DNA from 3 places in the Alkalimonas sp. NCh-2 genome. Region 2 is predicted to be linked to each of the others. Evidence: riboswitches for the same ligand, from Rfam matches in the RefSeq annotation. Region 2 holds a riboswitch; each other region holds the start of a gene.

Region 1 (5,193 bases), on a different contig from region 2:
TGGTGGTGGATGAAGCCTCGATGGTGGATGTAGAACTGATGGCGGCGCTGGTGCAGGCCTTGCCAGCCAATTGCCGCTTGTATTTGTTGGGCGACAAGGATCAGTTGGCCTCGGTGGAGGCGGGATCGGTGCTGGGGGACTTGTGTCGTTTTGCCGAAGCCGGCAACTACCGGCCAGGCATAGCGGCCTATTTGCAAGACTTGTGCGCAGCCAGGGTGCCAGAGCAGTTTGTGGCAACAGAGGATGCCCCGGCGCTGGCACAGGTTACTGCGATGCTGCGCCACAGTTATCGCTTTAAAGAAGGGGGGGCTATTCATCAGTTGGCCAGCCTGGTCAATCGTGGCGGTACTGCTACTGAGGTTGAAGCTGCTGCGGCCATGGATCCTTCTGAAAATGCCCGTTCTGCAATAGCGGTTATCAAAGCGATAGCCGCTAAGCAGGACAGCCCGGTACAGTTGCTGCAGCAAAGTATGTCCACATCGGTCGGAGCAGTAGCCCGGACCACGGCATCCACTTTTGCAGCAACGTCTTTTGGCGATGCCCTGAAGGCGTTGCTGCTGACCGGCTACCGGCCGTATTTAACCGCCGTGGCTGGGTTTGACCCTGCAGCCGAGCCAGTGCAGCGTAACCAGGCTGCACTGCAGATTTTGGCATTGCAACGTGATTTTCAGCTGCTTGGCGCTGTGCGCGAAGGGGACTGGGGCGTGCAAGGGCTGAATACCCGCATCGAGCAGCTACTGGCCCGGCATGATCTGATCAAGCCGCAGAGCCAGGCCTGGTATCCGGGCCGGCCGGTGCTGATGACCCGCAACGATTATCACTTGCAGCTGATGAATGGCGATATTGGTGTCTGTTTAGCCATGCAGGAGCAAGCGGGCACGGTACTGCGGGTGGCGTTTTCGGATGGTGAGGGAGGTATTCGCTGGGTGTTGCCCAGCCGGTTGCACAGCGTCGAAACGGTGTTTGCCATGACGGTGCATAAATCACAGGGTTCAGAGTTTGGCCATACTGCCTTGCTGTTGCCGGCGAGCAGTAGTCCGGTGCTGACCCGTGAGCTGCTTTATACCGGTATCACCCGGGCCAAAACAAGGTTTACCCTGATTTACGATAATGATGCTGTGCTGGCCAGTACCATAGCGCAGCGTGTGCAGCGGGCCAGTGGCTTTGCTTTGGTGTGATAGGGGCTTTAACCCAAAGAAAATGCCGGCTTCTAGCCGGCATTTTTAATCAGTAAAGCAGCGCCTTAGTTGGCGATGGTAGCAATCACTCGTACCTGATCCGTCACGTCACTGGCAGGGATATAACCCAGGCTATTTGGGTTGGCTGCAACAAACTCAATTTTAGCAGCAACTGAGTCGACCTCCACCGGTGGGCGGCCTTTGCCGGTAAAGACCAGGCGAGACCAGTAAGCTTTCATTTGTGCTGGGCTGCGACCCAGAGCTTCCTGCTCGAACTGATCACGCAGGGCATGGTTCTCAGGCAGGTTAACTGGCATCAGGCTACCAGCGCGTCCCATATAAATGCGAGACACTTCTTCCAAGCTGACATCGGCCGCTGCCGGGTGGGCGATAATAGCAATCTCGGCTGAACACAGCGTGGAAACCAGAGCGAATGCAGCAATCAGAGTTTTTTTCATAGCGATGGCTCCTTAAAATACCAAATCAATGCCGACGGTCAGCAACTGATCACGGCGATCGGCCACTTTATTTTTCTGCGAGCTAAACTGCATCTTCAGTGCGGCAGATGGATGGAAATCGTAACGGCTGCCGATATTCCAGGTATCGCGCTGGATGGTGAAGTATTCCACGGTCTCAGCAACGAAAGGGCGGAGCGGGTTGCCTTCGGCCATCGCCTGGTAAATTTCAGACCGTCCTTCGTTATCACGACGCTCAAAGCTAACAAAAGGCGTGTAGCTGTTGATGCGATAGCCAGCTGACAGGTAAAAACCATTCTGCGTTGGGATCACGGTATCTTTGGTACGGGCACGGACGATTTCACCACTCAAGACCAGACTGCCATTGTCGTAGCCAAGTGCTAGACCCATAAAAGCACTGCGGGCATCATCAATGCGGATTTGGCTGGCGGTGTCAGCAAAACCAGACTGCTCCAGCAGGTTCAGCAAACCGGACAGTTCGCCATCCTGATCAACCATGGTTAATTTACCGGTTAAATAAGCAAGTCTGGCGCTGAAATTGCCTTGTGTCAGTTCCCAAGTAGCCCCTGCCACCCGGTCGATATTAGCATCGAATGGCACCGGAGTCATGTTGGTGGTGCCGCTGTAGCTGCCCAGGATGAATTGTAAGGTGGAGTCAACCGTACCCAATTGACCAAAACGTACCAATGAAACGCCTTCCAGATTATTAAAATCCAAGTTGTAGACCGAGTTAGGAACCCGGGCCCAATCATAGGCATAACCAACATCCATAAAATCGGAGTAGCGGTAAAAGGGGGTCCGCAGACGGCCAGCATTGATCCGCGTCTGCTGATTCAGCTCATAAGTTAAATAAGCCCACTCAAATTCTGCTTTGAAGTCGTTGGCACCACGGCCCATCAATTGAGCGGTTACTGACAAACGGTCGGCTAAGTCGGCCTGCACCTGCAGTGCAAAAAGTGACTCATTTTTAAAGTCGACTTCTTTATCATAACCATACAAGTTATCTGAACTTGATAATGTGCTGCCTGCTTTGATGGAGGCAAAACCATTGAAACGAACATCTGCCTGTGCGGCTGAAGCGGTTGCTGCCAGTAGCACAGCCAGGCTGAGTTGTTTGATCTTTGATACCATGTTGAATGTCTACCCCGGTAGTTGATTGTACCACTGTGCTTTGGCAATCCAGCTGTTAACACAGTGCAATTTCCATCGAGGCAAGCCAATGCTTGAAGAGGTGCAGTCTGGCTGCCATAGGAATTCAGTTCCGTTAGGCCCATGACTTTGCGTGTTCAGCTTTTCAGCTGACTTGCCAGGATGAGGCGCGGATTGTACAGATAATGGTCAGACCTGTAAAGTAATACCGAATAAAGTACCAAGCCCCGGTTATCACCAGGGCTGCAGGTGAATGACGCTCAGGGCTGGCACCAAAAGTGGTATTGGCCATCTTTATGAATAGTGCTTTTTTGAATCATTTATTGGTCAATTTTGTGGCGACATCACCAACCTGCACATTGCTTAATAATTGTTCGTTGCTGCTCACGGCGATGGCCCAGTCGAAGCCCAGCTCAGTAATACGGACTGTGAGTGGGCTGATACGAAAGCGGGTATTGTCTCCTTGGATGCCTTGCTGACGATACAAGATAGTCAGCTCATCTCCATGGCGGAGGCCGGCATTCTGCCCACTTTGTAACTGGATCCGGTTGTTACCAACTTCAGTGATAGCGGCAACGAAAGGTTCGCAGCGCAGTGCATCGTCAATATCCATCACAGCAGCATCCAGGACCCGGCTAACCGCTTCGCCGTAGCTGGTCTGCCAGAAGCGATGATCATGTGGAGTGATGCTGGTGCGTTTACGGAAATCCCAGCGTGCCTGGGTACGGTATTCCTGTTGAAACAGCACCTTACCTGTACTTAATTGTTGCAGTTGCAGCCGCATATGAAAAAAACGCTCACGTCTGGCATCGGACCAAAAGCGCAGGTTCATATCGGTGCGCTCGCCCAAAGAGATATCTTCTATACTGGCCGTCACCAGGTAGTCCGCATTGGTTTGTTGCAATAAACTGCTTCGTTCGCGTGTGGACAAGGGACGACTTAGATCAGGGTGCTCCAGCCAGGTGGGGATGGTACTGTTGGATAATCCCTGCAACTGCTGATGCAGCTTTCTGGCACTGACTTCACCGAGGGGGTGTAGATCACCAATCACGCTTTGCTGAGGATGACGCAGCGGAAAAGGGCTAATCAAGACTGGTTTTTTGTAGCCGGCACCCTGACATTGGGCATGTTGTGGGAATATATCTGCCCGGATCGTTACTTCCAGGGTGCGGCCAATGCGTTGCTCCCGTACCAGCTCAATTTGCCGGACTTCCGCCTGACTCTGCCATTGCATCGAGCTTTCGGTGAGCAGGCCATTGGTAACTTGTTGCACGCTAGTGATGGAAGCACCTGCATAGAGCAAGGCTCGCCGTACTGCATCTTCAGTGGCTCTGGCACGTGCGTCCGTTTCATCTCCGCCTCGGATCACGGCCTGACCGCTGGCTTCAATCCAGTCAGCTGCAGTATTTAAGCTGATAAGCAGCAATCCCAGCCCGATAAACAGCATTCGCATGACGCATTTCCTCAACACTTACTACGCCAGACTTTTGACGTTGTGTGGTTTCTACTGATTGAAAAAGCAAGTTATGTACCATTGTTAGCAGAAGGGCACCAGAGATAGCAAGTTGGCGCGTGTTTTGCTTTTAAATTTTATCACTTACGGAGATTGATGATGAACAAAGTCCTGATTATGTGCAGCCTGCTGCTGTTATCGGCCTGTAGCCTGGTAGCCGATCGCCATGTCGAGTGGGAAACAGTTGCTCCTGAGCAATTTCCAGTACTGCGGGCTGTTGGCTATGCGCCTTTATCCTTGCAGCCAGGGCAGGATGAACAGCACAAGATGCTGATGGCCTTGCAGGCATCCAAGTTAGATGCCTACCGTGAGCTGGCGGAGCAGGTGTATGGCCAGCGAATTGATGCCAACACCAGCATGCAGCAACTGCTTATTCATAATGAGCAGTTACGAGCATCAGTGCAGGGAGTGATTCGTGGAGCCAGGGTAGTAAAAAGCTATCCGATAGGCGATGCCTACGCCACTGAGCTTGAGCTGGATTTCCGCCATGTCTATGAGTTGTATCAGGCGCAGCAACCGCAACGCCGTATTCGCCATGTCCGTTATTACTAGCTGAAGTGCTGGCTTTTCTTATCAGGCTTTAAAGCCAGTACCTTTATGTTCTACCGCTGGTTTGCCTTTGCGATCGTAGGTAAGGCCGGATTTACCATGCAGTTGCAGCAGTTCGTTTTTAAAATGCTGTAAGTTCAGCTGGCTTTGCTCCAAGGCCAATCGGTTCACTTCATTTTGTTGTTTGCACTCAGCCAAGACCTGGTCCATCGCGCTGACGGCTTCTTTAAAGGTATTGGTTTGCCTGGCTTCAGACAGCTGTGGGTGTGTGGCTATCTGTTGGTCCAGTTGCTGCAGGGCTTCGAGACAAGCGACTTTTGTGCTGCCA
Region 2 (5,193 bases):
AATAAAGCACGCCCCAAAGTACCAGCCCCCCGGCACCTAAGGTACACAGAAAGACCAGCAGTGCCAGTTTCATACTCAATGAGCGTAGCCCGGTGGGTTTTTGGAAGTGCAGTTCTTTCACTACGAAGTGCCTGTGGTTGTTATCACTAATGGCCTAAACACTGGTTACGCTTTGAGCATACCATAAGATACTACACTTTTAGCGGCAAGTCCTTTAGTATGCCAACAGGACAAGACAACAGGAGTCACCATGAAAAAAAACCTGCTTTCAATTGCCTTACTCTGTTCTGGCGTAATGCTGAGCCAACCAGCTTTGGCCAATGCCTTTGAGAATGGCGAAGATGCTGTGACTTACCGTCAGGCAGCTTTCCAGATGATTCGATTTAATTTAGTCGATATCAATGAGATGTTTCGAGGCAATGTGCCTTACGATGTCGAGCGGGTGCAGCGTAGAGCTGAAGCGCTGGCTACGTTAACGCAACTGCCCTGGGAAGCTTTTACTATCCCGGGAGCCGATCATGCCAGCGGCAAGGTTAAAGCCGCCTTGTGGCAAAACCTGGATGACTTTAATCAGCGCGGAGAGAAGTTTGCTGCCGATGCTGCAGCGCTGCATGAAGCTGCACAAGGTGGTGAGCGTCGGGCTATTCAAGGAGCCTTCCGTGAGTTTGCCAACAACTGCAAAGCTTGCCACGACAACTATCGGGCCGATTAAGCCTGGCTTGACCAGCAGGGGCCTATGGCCCCTTTGACCTCTGCCCCTTTGATTAGTACGACAAGATCCGGATCAAGTCCGCCCCTTGCCACCAATAAAATGCCAGGCAAAAAAGCAAAACCAACCCAAAGAAGCTCCACCCCGTTTTCGGTGCCGGCACCTTCAGCTCGTCGGGAGCACTCAACTTGCCATGCAGCATCCCCATAATGACGTTATGATGACGCCAGCTATGCCAGATAGCAGCAACGATATGCACCAGCACTGCTATCAGTAAAATATCAATCCCAAGCTTGTGCCATCGGGTGGCCAAAGACACCATGTCGCTTGAGACATAACGCACCAGAGGGCCATCGGTAAAAATGTGATCGGTCGTCATCAGGCCCGAGACAAACTGTAACAACACCAATAGCAGCAAAGCGAAAATCATGTACGACGAAGCCGGGTTGTGCCCCATGACAGGTTCTGGCTGCCGTAAATAACGGATGGCTTTGAGCGGATTGGCCGCAAACTGGCTGAAACGGGCACTTTGGCTGCCATAAAATCCCCAACAAATTCGCGCCAACAATACTGCGGCCAGGGTATATGCCAGCAATTGGTGCCACTCCATCAATCCCTCGGTGCCGGTATACCAAAGCCCGGCCAACAGTGCTACTTGGCTCCAATGGAAAAAGCGCACCGCAGGATCCCACACTTTCTTCATAACCTTCATGCATAACTCCTGAATGTTACCCAATGGATTGCTAATTATGGCTGGATAGATACCCGCTAATGGCCACCCACTCAGTCAATGGGTTTGCAGCACAACCAACAACCTTGTGCCTGCGATTCTAGCATAAGCCATTAGTTGGCCACAGGATCACAAAAGAATATCAAACAAAGATACAACCGACAGCTATTTATTAGTTGACTTTAGCCATCCAGACTGATAAAAAAACCAGATGAAACGACGCACATTCAACACTTTCTTTTTTAGCTTCTTTACCACCCAATCCGGGAGGTAGTGTTGCGCGCGTGCTGAACACCTAAAACCTCCCACCATGGGAGGTTTTTTTTTGCCACCAAACACCGACACACTAATGCAACGAGGATGATCCGTGATGGAACTTACCGAAGTACGACAACAAATCCAACAGACTGATCAGGAGTTGCTGCAACTGCTGGCCAAACGACGCAAACTGGCTCTTGCGGTTGCTGAGGCAAAAATCAGCCAGAACAAACCCATTCGTGATCAACAGCGTGAGGAAGAGTTACTGCTGCGACTGATCGAGAGTGGCAAAACAATGGAGCTGGATGCACATTACGTCACCCGTTTATTTCATGTGATTATTGAAGACTCTGTACTGCAACAACAAGCCAAACTGCAGGGGGAGCTGCGGGGTATGCAAGGACCATCCGTCAAGGTTGCTTATCTGGGAGGTCAGGGTTCATACAGCTACTGGGCAACACAAAAATACTTTACCCGCCGTGCTGAGCAGATTATCGATATTGGCTGCGACAGCTTTAATGAGATCATCAAAGCGGTTGAAACCGGCCATGCCGATTATGCCGTACTACCGATAGAAAATACCTCTTCCGGCAGCATTAATGAGGTTTATGATCTGCTGCAACACACCCGTTTATCCATTGTTGGTGAGCTGACCCACCCGATAGATCACTGTGTACTGGGCCTGCCCGGCGCAGCCCTCAACCAAATCCGGCAAATCTGTGCTCACCCTCAGGTGATTGCTCAGTGCAGCCAGTTTTTGTTAGGCCTGACCAACATCAAGGTAGAGTATTGCGACAGCTCCTCCGATGCCTTTCAGCGGGTGCAGCAAAAACAGGACCCGACCATCGTAGCGATTGGTGGTGAAGCTGGTGGTAAAATCTATGGCCTGGAGGTACTGGCCCGGGATCTGGCCAATCAAAAAGACAATGTCAGTCGCTTTATCGTGGTCGCCCGTAAAGCCATCAGTGTGGCCAAGGCTATACCCGCCAAAACCACCTTTATTATGTTTACCGGCCAACAACCCGGTGCTTTGGTAGACGCCTTAACGGTGTTAAAACGCCACGGCATCAGCATGGCTAAGTTAGAGTCACGGCCAATTCCGGGCAATCCATGGGAAGAAATGTTTTATGTCGATGTACTGGCCAATGCAGGCGACTACGCCATGACCCGGGCACTGGAAGAGCTAAACCGCATCACTAAATTTATTAAAGTACTTGGCTGCTACCCAAGTGAAGATATACAGCCAACTGAAGTACCGGCTTAGCACACAAAAAGAAGGCGCCACTCGGGCGCCTTCTATAAAACAGGGGGGCTACTTAGCTGTTAGCACGGGCACGAATGGATTCAATCACTGGCGAGCCAGAAAAGCCGTTGCTTTCTGCCCACTCAATATCACCAGAATTAGCAACCTGGCTGCCTGGTAACTGACGGATAATAAAGTCCGCAGTGTCGTTGGCATTGTGACGAATAGCATGACGCACCAGCGGCAAGCCATCACATACGATACCATCATAAACGTTGCGCAAGCGCAGACGGTGATCGCTAAGGGTTTTGCGTAAATCGTTACGGCTATCTGCTGCAACGTAGGAGCAAATAGACAGGGCAAGTTGTTGATCGGCCTGAGCCTGTGAGCTGAACACACCAGTGGCTGCAAGAACAGACGCTAAAGCTACAAATTTCAATTTCATTTTCTGGCTCCAAAAACAGTAATTAGTCAGAATCCATTCATCTTTGAATGGTGATTAGCTTGTGCTTGCGAAAGGTCGATATGACTACTGCTGTTTGCAGTTCACATTAAGGTCAGGACGACGCTTAATGGCAGCCCAGCTATCATGGGAAACGATGTTTCCTTTAGACCTGAAGCTTTGCGTGATCACCCTTTCGGATGTCTTGCCTTTCGAAGTGTGCACATAGTAACCAGTTCAAACGACTTTGGCAATAGCGTCATAAAAATTTCATCGTTTAAATAAGTGAACCGGTCGAACCGGTTAAAGACTTATTTGCTGGCCCTGTGAGGCTATCTCAACCTGGAGCCCGCGCTGGATCATTTCCTGCTGCAAGGCCTGTTGCGCTTTACTCTCACCGTGTACCAACCAGAATTTTGGCTGACCACCAATGGCCTCAGCCCACTGCAACAACTCACTTTGGCCAGCATGGGCAGAAAAGCCCCCTATGGTGTGGACTTTGGCTTTAACCACAATATCTTGGCCAAACAGCTTAATACGCTGCTCACCATCCACCAGCCGGCGTCCTAAAGTGCCTTGCGCCTGAAAGCCAACAAAAATCAGATGGTTCGAGTTCTTCCACAGATTGTGTTTGAAATGATGCACAATACGACCGCCATTGCACATCCCACTGCCAGCAATGATGATAGCCCCTTGTTTAAAGCGGTTAATGGCCATCGAGTCTTCCACTGTTTCCGATAGCTTCAGGATCGGTAAAAACGACGCCAGATCGCGCACGTTCTGCTGTTTTAAAACCCGGGTATCGTCAGGATCCATACTGTGGAAAAAGCGGTCGTAAATTTCAGTGATGCTAATGGCCATCGGACTGTCCAAAAACACAACTTTTTGTTTCAATTTACCCTGATGATACAACACCCCCAGGTAGTACAAGATTTCTTGCGAGCGGCCCAGTGCAAAAGCCGGAATATAAACATTACCGCCGGCCTCGTAGGCGGCATCCAGTGCCGCAGCAAACTCCGCGACGGTGTGCTCCACATCCTGATGATTGCGATCGCCATAGGTACTTTCCATCAGCACCACATCCGCATGCTCAATCTGCGCCGGATCGTGCATCAACACCGTAGCAGGATTTCCCAAATCACCGGAAAACACCAGATGCCGCATGCCTTGCCGGCCCTTCAACCAGAGCTGGACAATGGCCGAGCCCAGAATATGGCCTGCATCGTTAAACTCCAGCTCCATGCCGGGCATTGGTACCAACCGCTTGTTGTAGGGCTGAGGTTCGCATAAAGCCACTACCCGTTCAGCATCGCTTAACTGCATCACCGGCTGTATCTCTTTTTTTCCTGCCCTGGCTGCTCGTTTATTCTTCCATTCCAGATCTTTTAAATACAAATGTACTGAATCTTTTAACAACACAGGCAGTAACTCAGCGGTACCTTTGGTACAGTAAATTTTGCCATGAAAACCTTTGGCGACCAGCAAAGGCAATAAGCCACTGTGGTCAATATGAGCATGCGACAAAATCACCGCATCAATATCTTTGGGTCGGAACTGAAAACGGAATTTGTGCCACTCGCGTATCTGATCGCCCCCCTGCACCATACCGCAATCAAGCAGTATCTTTTTATCGTTTAATTCCAGTAAATAACAGGAGCCGGTGACTTGGCCAGCCCCTCCGATAAAGGTAAGTTGCGCATTAACTGGCATCGAGCTCTCCTATTTCTGTCGCTGTGCTCACGGCCTCTTGCTGCCGCTCATAGTATTGCTGGATCTGGGCAACCCCCAGCATGGCCTTGGTCAGGTGATGA
Region 3 (5,193 bases), on a different contig from region 2:
TTGCCGGTGTTGGTATCAATACGAAAAGTGACCTTCTCCCGGTCCAGTATTTCCAGAATTCCAGCTTTGTCGTAATGCTCCTGGTTGCCATAGAGCGGCACATAATTCTTGGCGGAAGTCCAAAGAATTAACACAATGGTGGCCGCCACCAGCGTTGCCAGCAAGGCAATGGACGCAATGCTCCGGTCCCCGGCCTGCAACCAGCTGAAACGGCTGGACAGGTTAATAACCTTCTCCCGCAAGTTACTGTCGCTGGCAGCCGCTGGCGTGGCTTTTACAATTTCACCTTTCATCACAGTGTCCTTACAATGACATCCGCATCACATCATCGATGCCGCTCAATACTTTATTGCGTACCTGCAGCAACATAGAGAAACTTAAATCCGCTTTTTGGCTCGCAACCATAGCGCCAACCACATCATCGCTGCGACCGGTATCCACAGCCGTCATCAGATCCGCGGCAATATTCTGTTGCTGGTTTACCGCGCGAATGACCTGGGAAAAATCACTGCTGATGCCGCTGTCATTGCGGGCAGGCGCAATGCCTTCATTCCCGGCGACTTGCTGCAACCTGGTCATCATGTCCAGCATCTGGCTTTGACTGTTTACGGGTGAAATCATCATCGTTATCCTTAAGAAGCTAATGCATCAATGTTGACACCATGCTCACGCATGGCAGCTAATTTGTAACGCAGGGCACGGGTGCTCACCCCCAATGCCTGGGCAGTGAGTGTACGGTGACCGTTGAACTTGTTGAGTACATTTAAGATGTAATCAAACTCAGCATTTTTCTTGCTTTGTTTTAACAAACTGGCGCAAATCGCCGCCGCTTGTGGATGGCATTGCGGTAAATTCAGATCGGCAATTTGCAGCTCCATACCACGAGCCATCACCAATGCCCGCTGCATCACATTCTCCAGCTCACGCACATTGCCCGGCCAGTTGTATTGCAGCAGCACATTCGCCGCGTCACGACTTAAGCGATAGTTGCCATTGCCGTATTTTTGAAGAAAGAACTCCGCCAGTGGCAAAATATCGTCCCGCCGCTCACGCAAGGCCGGCCAACTGAGTGGCAACACATCCAGCCGGTAAAATAAATCTTCCCGGAATAAGCCTTGCTCCACCTGGCTGCGCAGATTTTTGTTGCTGGCGGCAATCACGCGAATATCCAGCTTGATGCGATTGTTGCTGCCCAGCCGCTCTACTTCACGCTCCTGCAGTACCCGCAACAGCTTGGCTTGCAGCGCCAGCGGTAGCTCTGAAATTTCATCCAGCAAAATAGTGCCGCCATTGGCGGCTTCAAATTTACCAATCTGCTGGTTTACGGCCCCGGTAAAGGCGCCTTTGTTGTGGCCAAATAACATGGCTTCTAACATATGTTCAGGAATGGCAGCGCAGTTCACTGCAATAAAAGGCTGGTCGGCACGATCTGAAGCCTGATGAATAAAGTTAGCCAAACGCTCTTTACCTGTGCCGGACTCGCCAAGGATCAACACACTGGCTTCTGTTTGCGCGGCCCGGTTGGCCAACTGCAAAATCTGCCGGCTTGCATGCGAAACCGCGACCAGATCTTGTAAGCCCCGGCTCATTGCTGTGGCATTGCGAATGGACGTTTTTAACTGAGACGTAAAAAAAGGCTTCAGTAAATAATCAATTGCGCCGCTTTGTAAGGTATCGGATGCTACTACACTTTGGTCGTTACCCACCATGCTGATAATTTGTGCTGACGGCAGCTTGCGACACACCAGACTGACCAAATCCGGCAACGCCATTTGTGTCATATCGCAATCGATAAACACCAGCGCCGGTTGATAATCATGGCACAGGCTGACGATGTCAGTAACCTGGGCGGTATGCAGCAGTTGATAGCCTTCACTACAGATACATTGGCGGATTTCCGCATCCGGCTGTTGTTGTGCTATCCAAAGGACATAAGCAACATTCATCGAGTAGTAACCTCCTGTTCTGTTCCTGCGCGAATAAGTCGGACGGTAACCCGACTGTTCGTCGCTCCAGACGTGCCTTGGTGATGTAACAATGGGTAGCGATTACCATGGGCCCTCACCTCCAACATGGCGGCTTTGACACCCAGCTCGATCAGCTGTGCAGCCACTTCATCGGCTCTTTCTTTTGATACCAGTCGGTTGGCTAACGAGGTACCCACATCATCACTGTGGCCATCAATCAGAATTTTGTGGACGGATGGATCAAATTGCAGATAACGCACCAGTTGAGCCAACTGCACCAGCTGTGGTCGGGTGAGAGTACGCTGGCCAGCTTTAAATGGAATGTCGCTATCTCTGGCTTGTTGCCAGGACAGCGGTGCCATCTGTGCGATGCAGCGGCGAAACTGCGCGACAGCTTCCGCGCCACGCACACTGGTGAGTAACAGTGGTTGTACCTGACCCGGAGCACCCAACTCGAACTCCAGCCAATGGCCGGATTGTATCTGTTGCAATAGCGGCAAAGCCGCTGCGATAAAGCTAACCTGCCGGTCGTGGTACAACTCAGCACTGTAAGGATAGGAGCTAGTGGCAACGATGCGCTGCTGCCAGTCTGCAGGCCGGGCCATCACACTGGCCTCGGTTAACGCCTGATGCGGTTGTATCAATTCCAATTCCAGCCGCAGAGAATAACCGGGCTCTACCAGGAAACTTACCTGGCCAAAACCACGAACTTCCTGTTGCATACGGCAATAAAAGGCACTGCCGTGCAACTGCCAGTCAGCCCGTTCCGCCGGTTGCACCAGCACAGGTGCAGGCAGGGCACCAGCTGCGGCAGTGAACCAGAGAGTCAGAAATACCATAGACACATCGTAAACCTTTTAATAAACCACAACGGTCACTGCCAGGCAGCAACACCAAGGTTGAAGAAACTAAAAGGAAAACTGCATAGAAAAGCGCTCTGCTTTGCAGCGGACAGCCGCGCAGACAGAGGCAACCCAGAAGGATGCCGCTAAGCTAATGCAACCCCGCTATCGTAGCGTACACATACGCTGTAGACCGGAGGCTTTGCGTCCTGCCCTTTCGGTGCAGTTTGCCTTTTAATTGTCTTAACATTTTTCATAAACAGCAGTGCTGATTATGAATTGAAACTGAACAAATTAAACGATAACTAAATCAGTACCATAAGGCAAGCATATTTTCTTGCACCATGGTGTTTACTTTTTAAAATCACAGGCTTATCGCCGTACATTTTTTCACCTATCACAAATACACTGCCGTAACTGTTCGGACCAGAGTAGCTTATGCAAGACATTAATGTTAATAAACCGGTGCCATTTCGCCAGGAAATGCAACCATAGCACCGGGCTGTGACCAGCAGATGACAGCCCACTATTCAGCCTGGCTGACCGTTCAATCACCACTTAACCCAAGGCCCCAATCACGTTAACCCGCACCGTTTCCGGGATTTCATTGTAGGACAACACCGCCAGTGAGTTTTGCGTAAAAGTACGGGCATAACGTGCCAGCAAAGGTCTTAATTGTGGCACCACTACCAGGGCTGGTGTTAAACCTTGCTGCTGCATCTGGCTGCTGATCAGTGGCATATGGCGCTGGAACTGACTGAGCAGATTGGGCGCAACCGGAAAACTATCCAGCGCCACCTTACCCGCCTGCATCGCCTGGTTCAGCGCACTTTGCAGCGTTTGCTCCAGCTTCTCATCCAGCGTATAGGCACTGAGCTCTTCTTTGTCACCACTGATTTGCCGCACCAGCGCCCGCTGCAAAGCGCAACGCACATCGGACGTGAGCAGAATAGGATCTTTGGTCACCTCGCTGCTGTCGAGCAGGGTACTGGCAATGCTGAGAATATCACCAAGACTGACCTGTTCACGCAGCAACAGGCGGTACACCTTCAACTGCACAGTATCGCTCAGGGCTTTATCCAGGGCTTCGGCCAGTACTGGTGCTACCGCAGCCAGTCGCTTATTCAGTTGTTTTACATCTTCATACACAAAGAGATCGGCCAAATGCTCTTTAATGACTTTGCCGGCATGGGTGGCGATCACAGTAGCCAGATCCACCACCGAGTACCCCAGGTTCAGAGCTTTCGCCCGGTTGTCAGCTTCAACCCAGACGGCCTCCAGGCCATAGGCTGGATCCCGGGTTATTTCCCCATCCAACTGGCCATAGACTTCACCAGTGTTCAGTGCCAGTAACTGCTGCGGATTTAACCGGCCGGTTGCTAAGGGCACCCCCGCCAGTTTGATACGGTATTCCTGCGGGTTTAACTGCAGGTTATCCCGCACCCGCACTTCGGGTAATAAAAAACCGCTCTGTTCAGACAAGGTTTTACGAATGCCACGCAAGGTCTGCACCAGTTCCTCCCCTTTGTCTTTGTCGGCCAGATAGACCAGTCGAAAGCCCAGCTCAATCGAAATACGATCCACATAAGGGATATCCTCCCAACTAAGCGCTGAGGGGGTTTGCACTATGGTCTCGGTAAATTGCTCCACCTGCGCCAGCTCGCCCTTATCCACCCGCTGCTGCATACGCCAGGCAACATAAATAAGCGGCAAAGCAAAGCCAATAAAAGCCATCCCCGGCATACCGGGGACCAGCCCCAGGATCAGCATAATGCCACCAGTGGTGAACAATACCCGTGGTGATGCCAGCAGCTGCCGCCCCACTTCATCGGACATTTCACCTTCATCGTTCATCCGTGTCACGATAATGGCCGCCGCTACGGCCAGCAGTAACGAGGGGATTTGCGCCACTAAGCCGTCACCTATGGTCAGCAAGGCAAAGCGCTGGAAGGCTTCCCCCATGCTCAGACCATGCTGGAAGGCACCAATGCTGATGCCACCAATCAGGTTGATCACCAGAATAATTAAGCCGGCAATGGCATCCCCACGCACAAACTTGGAAGCACCATCCATGGAACCATAGAAATCGGCCTCGCGCGCCACTTCATTGCGTCGCTCTTTTGCCTGCTCCGGGCCGATTAAACCGGCATTTAAGTCGGCATCTATCGCCATCTGCTTGCCGGGTAAGGCATCCAGTGTAAAGCGGGCAGCGACTTCCGAAATCCGCTCGCCCCCTTTGGTGATCACCACAAAGTTAATCACCATCAGAATAACAAACACCACCAGACCGACGACGTAATTGCCGCCAATCACTACTTCACCAAAGGCCTGGATCACCCGACCAGCAACATCAGAGCCTTCATGGCCATGCAACAAAACCACCC

The links. Region 2 has a riboswitch for cyclic di-GMP ahead of ABC502_RS05345 (DUF3718 domain-containing protein). Riboswitches for the same ligand answer to the same signal wherever they lie in the genome.
Region 1: linked by a shared signal. The riboswitch ahead of ABC502_RS10770 (porin) and the one ahead of ABC502_RS05345 (DUF3718 domain-containing protein) in region 2 are both predicted to bind cyclic di-GMP.
Region 3: linked by a shared signal. The riboswitch ahead of ABC502_RS17255 (OmpA family protein) and the one ahead of ABC502_RS05345 (DUF3718 domain-containing protein) in region 2 are both predicted to bind cyclic di-GMP.

The regions. Positions count from the first base shown of each region.
Region 1 is NZ_JBDIUV010000003.1:345,895-351,087, reverse strand. Features, by position in the region: gene recD (exodeoxyribonuclease V subunit alpha) at 1-1,178, shown strand, start outside; gene ABC502_RS10775 (phosphate ABC transporter substrate-binding protein) at 1,244-1,636, opposite strand; gene ABC502_RS10770 (porin) at 1,649-2,785, opposite strand; cyclic di-GMP riboswitch class I at 2,884-2,972, opposite strand; gene ABC502_RS10765 (flagellar assembly protein T N-terminal domain-containing protein) at 3,120-4,256, opposite strand; gene ABC502_RS10760 (LPP20 family lipoprotein) at 4,416-4,868, shown strand; gene ABC502_RS10755 (flagellar protein FlgN) at 4,890-5,193, opposite strand, start outside.
Region 2 is NZ_JBDIUV010000002.1:8,383-13,575, reverse strand. Features, by position in the region: gene ABC502_RS05365 (EAL domain-containing protein) at 1-121, opposite strand, end outside; gene ABC502_RS05360 (cytochrome c) at 251-712, shown strand; gene ABC502_RS05355 (cytochrome b/b6 domain-containing protein) at 765-1,421, opposite strand; gene ABC502_RS05350 (chorismate mutase) at 1,810-2,961, shown strand; gene ABC502_RS05345 (DUF3718 domain-containing protein) at 3,014-3,385, opposite strand; cyclic di-GMP riboswitch class I at 3,512-3,602, opposite strand; gene ABC502_RS05340 (MBL fold metallo-hydrolase) at 3,686-5,092, opposite strand; gene ABC502_RS05335 (Na/Pi symporter) at 5,082-5,193, opposite strand, start outside.
Region 3 is NZ_JBDIUV010000008.1:39,333-44,525, forward strand. Features, by position in the region: gene fliF (flagellar basal-body MS-ring/collar protein FliF) at 1-293, opposite strand, end outside; gene ABC502_RS17245 (flagellar hook-basal body complex protein FliE) at 304-624, opposite strand; gene ABC502_RS17250 (sigma-54 dependent transcriptional regulator) at 633-1,946, opposite strand; gene ABC502_RS17255 (OmpA family protein) at 1,943-2,806, opposite strand; cyclic di-GMP riboswitch class I at 2,962-3,051, opposite strand; gene flhA (flagellar biosynthesis protein FlhA) at 3,368-5,193, opposite strand, start outside.